DNA from 2 places in the Proteus faecis genome. Region 1 is predicted to be linked to the other one. Evidence: predicted binding sites of a transcription regulator. Region 1 holds the regulator's gene; the other holds the start of a gene.

Evidence for each region. The regulator CRP, encoded in region 1, controls carbon source genes, mostly activating them, when cyclic AMP is high. The targets are predictions, from matches to a motif close to ATGTGANNNNNNTCACAT.
Region 2: the regulator CRP is predicted to act here: its motif matches at 1,561-1,578, upstream of rbsD (D-ribose pyranase).

The regions. Positions count from the first base shown of each region.
Region 1 covers NZ_JASVWV010000006.1:205,935-208,145, forward strand. The annotation lists gene argD (bifunctional acetylornithine/succinyldiaminopimelate transaminase) at 1-478, shown strand, start outside; gene crp (cAMP-activated global transcriptional regulator CRP) at 571-1,203, opposite strand; gene QSH13_RS10375 (OsmC family protein) at 1,516-1,923, shown strand; gene QSH13_RS10380 (phosphoribulokinase) at 2,013-2,211, opposite strand, start outside.
Region 2 covers NZ_JASVWV010000013.1:27,661-29,871, forward strand. The annotation lists gene rbsA (ribose ABC transporter ATP-binding protein RbsA) at 1-1,056, opposite strand, end outside; gene rbsD (D-ribose pyranase) at 1,064-1,483, opposite strand; gene dxs (1-deoxy-D-xylulose-5-phosphate synthase) at 1,831-2,211, opposite strand, start outside.

The DNA of each region.
Region 1 (2,211 bases):
CGATATTATTACAACTGCAAAAGCGCTAGGGAGTGGTTTTCCACTCAGTGCGATGTTAACAACAGATGAGATAGCTTCTGTCATGGGCGTAGGGACTCATGGTACAACTTATGGTGGTAATCCATTAGCTTGTGCAGTGGGTAATGTTGCATTTGATTTAATTAATACATCTGAAGTACTTGAAGGTGTAGAAAAGCGTTATCAATGGATTGTGGATGAACTGGTGGCAATCAATCAAACGTATAATGTCTTTTCGCAAATTCGAGGACAAGGTTTATTGATTGGTGCACAATTGGCACCGCAATATGAAGGTAAAGCCAAAGAGTTACTCGGTCTTGCAGCCAAACATGGTTTAATGATGTTAAACGCAGGAGCCGATGTGATGCGTTTTACACCATCGTTAATTATTACTCAAGAAGAGCTACAAGAAGGAATGGTGGCATTAAAAGCGGCTATTGCAGAATTTGTAAAAGGGTAGTATCAACGAAAAACCCCATCAACGAAGATGGGGCTTATACAAAAGTATATCAATAGCCCTTTTATGGGCTATTGTTTGTTCGAGAGGGAAACTTAGCGAGTCCCGTAAACAACGATAGTTTTACCGTGTGCGGAGATCAAGTTTTGATCTTCCAACATTTTCAGAATACGGCCTACAGTTTCGCGTGAACAACCAACGATTTGACCAATTTCCTGACGTGTAATTTTAATTTGCATGCCATCAGGATGCGTCATTGCATCGGGTTGTTTTGCTAAGTTTAATAAGGTTTGTGCAATACGACCTGTTACATCAAGGAAAGCAAGATTACCTACTTTTTCTGATGTCGTTTGTAATCTGTTCGCCATTTGAGCAGAAAGGCGCATCAGAATATCAGGGTTAACCTGAATTAATTGGCGGAATTTTTTATAGGAAATTTCTGCTACTTCACAGGCTGTTTTTGCTCTAACCCATGCACTACGTTCTTGATCTTCTTCAAATAATCCAAGTTCACCGATGAAATCCCCCTGATTTAGGTAGGAGAGGATCATCTCTTTTCCTTCTTCATCTTTAATAAGAACAGCCACGGAACCTTTAACAATATAATAAAGTGTTTCCGCTTTCTCACCTTGGTGGATCAGCGTGCTCTTGGATGGATATTTGTGAATATGGCAGTGTGACAAAAACCATTCAAGAGTCGGGTCTGTTTGCGGCTTGCCGAGAACCATTCGCGTTATCCTCTGTACGTTAAATGCAGCCTTTCAAAACGGATAGGTTCCCTTTTGAGACAGCGTGCTTAAAAATCCTATCTTTACCTATTAACTTCCTGAGAACACGGTAAGTTAATATGGAATAGATTATAATAAATGAGAAAATAATGCATTGATCTTAACCACTATCATCAAGCAGATATTGTTTTTAACACAATTAGTGCATTAAGTCTCGTTTTACGCAGTCAGCATAATAAACCTATTTGCTAATTGCTAGTTGAATTATGAGAATGTACTCTTTTAGTTTCTGTCATCTTTAGGGGAAAATAAATGGAAGCGAGAGTTAAGTGGGTTGAAGATTTATCTTTTGTCGGTGAATCTTCATCTGGCCATCAAATTATGATGGATGGGAATTCAGGAGATAAAGCCCCAAGCCCAATGGAAATGGTTTTAATTGCTGCGGGTGGGTGTAGCGCTATTGATGTTGTAAGCATTTTACGAAAAGGTCGTCACCAAGTGACTGATTGTGAAGTAAAATTAACATCAGAACGACGTGAAGAAGCTCCTCGTTTATTTACTGATATCAATTTACATTTTATTGTTTCAGGTAAAGAGTTAACGGATAAAATTGTAGAACGAGCGGTTCAATTATCGGCAGAAAAATATTGTTCTGTTTCTTTAATGCTAGGAAAAGCAGCCAATATTACGCATTCATTTGAAATAAAAAATGCTGACTAATTTTGATATTTTAAAATAAAGTTTAATTTGAAAAATAATATCCCTTAATTAATGGGATATTATTTTTATAGAGATAATTTTTATTTTGGTTAACTTATCTTTTCGCCATTTAATAATTTTTTGACTAATGGCGCCATAATTAATTCCATCGCTAATCCTAATTTCCCTCCTGGTACAACAATCGTGTTTATTGTCGACATAAATGAGCCATGTAGCATTGCAAGTAAATAGGGAAAATCAATATCGGTTAAGCCTCGAAAACGAATAACAATAAAGCTTTCATCCAGA
Region 2 (2,211 bases), on a different contig from region 1:
AGACATATTTTCTTTTACTGACATGCCAAGTACTAAACCATCACGCTTTCTATCTTCAGAGATGTAAACAATGCCTTGTTCCAATCCTTCAACCGGTTTTTTGATTTGGCAGGGTTTACCATCTAATTCAACGGTGCCATTAGTTTTGGGTAATGCACCGTAGATAATTTTCATTAATTCAGTTCGGCCCGCTCCCATTAATCCTGAAATACCAAGAATTTCGCTTTCATGTAATGAGAAACTAACATCGTGAACATCTTCGCCACTGAGGTTAATGACGTTAAGTTTGGTTTTTCCTTGAGGGATATTAATCCGAGGGTATTGGTCTTCTAACTTACGACCAACCATCATTTCAATCAGCGTGTCTTCTTTTAATGAGGAGACAGGTTTTTCACCAATAAACTGACCATCTCGCAGTACAGTCACATCATCGCAGATCTCAAAGATCTCTTTTAAGCGATGTGAGATATAAACAATGCCACAACCTTGATCTCTTAGTTCACGAATAACACTAAATAGTGATTCAGTTTCTGTGTCAGTTAATGCATCTGTTGGTTCATCCATAATAATCACTTTGGAACCAAAACTAAGTACCTTGGCGATTTCTACCATTTGCTGATCACCAATCGATAATTCAGACACTAAACGGTGGCTACTGTAAGCTAGGTTTAATCGAGCTAATAATTTATCAGCCTCTGCATACATTTTCTTCCAATCGATAGCACCAAAAGCACGAGTAAACTCACGACCTAAGAAAATATTTTCTGCGATGGTTAATTCAGGAATAAGGTTAAGCTCTTGGTGAATAATACCAATACCTGCTTCTTGAGAAGATTTAGGACCATTGAAAGTACAACTTTCACCTTGATAAATGATTTCACCGGCATCTTTTTTATAGATCCCAGTCAGTACTTTCATCAGCGTTGATTTTCCTGCGCCATTTTCACCGACTAAAGCCATTACTCGACCGGGGTAAATTCGTAAAGTTGCACCTGATAGTGCTTTTACACCGGGAAATGACTTATCAATATCTTTAAGTTCAAGTAAAGGTTTCATATTGTCCTCAAAAAGTCACACCAGAAAACAACACAATATTGGCATAAGGCGTACATTCACCGGTTCTAATAACAGCTTTATTTTCAGTAAGTTGCTTTTTAAATGCTTCATGTGAAACATAGATTATTTGAATAGGCTTTTTTTGTTCTTGTTCTAATAAATGGAGATAACAGGTGATTTCATTAAACAGAGAGGGATTGATGGTTTTAATTTCTTCTGCCAGCATGACGGCTTCAACTTGCATCTCATGGGTGATCGTTTGCAACACAGACATAAAGTCTGGGATCCCTTGAGTGAGAGCAAGATCAATACGTTCAACAGAGGAGGGAATAGGCAATCCGGCATCTGCAATAGTGATTTTGTCAGTATGTCCTAAACGTGAAATGACACTCGAAATGGGACTATTAAGTAATATACCTTTTTTCATGTTTCCTCCTCAGCGAAACGTTTCGCTGTCTATATAGTAGAAAAGAAAGATGGGAAAACAAGTTTGATTTATTCATATTGTGAGCATGATCGAAACGTTTCGTTGGTAAACAAAAAGAAAGAAAAATCTAACTGATTGAATAAATTAACGCTGAATTGATTCAAGAGAGGAAGTAGTTATTTTCAGTGAATTTCATAAAAACGTGACATTCAACAAAGCTTGAAAAGAGTGAAATGTAGAATGCAAGCAAGGATGATTTTTTAAAAGAAGTAAGATAAGCAGTGAATAGTTTTTTAATAATCGCTCCAACTCAGGGAAGTCGAAGCGATTTCTAAATGATAACAGAATTATTTAGCTTGATAAGCGTTAATCGATTTCTCAATACCTTCTGCATCTAATCCTAAGTCAGCTCTGATCTCTTCTTGTCCACCTTGTGGCACAAACAGATCAGGTATACCTAAGTTTAAGACAGGTACTAAGCAGCGCTCTTGCATGAGTAATTCATTAACACCACTACCCGCTCCACCCATAATGGCATTCTCTTCTAGTGTTACCAACATGTCATGTTGTTCTGCTAGGGAAAGGATAAGTGATTTATCAAGAGGCTTGATAAAACGCATATCAGCCACAGTTGCATCAAGTTTTTCAGCGACTTCTAATGCTTCTGGTAGTAATGTACCAAAGTTTAGGATCGCAATACCTTTGCCTTGGCGACGAATAATACCTTT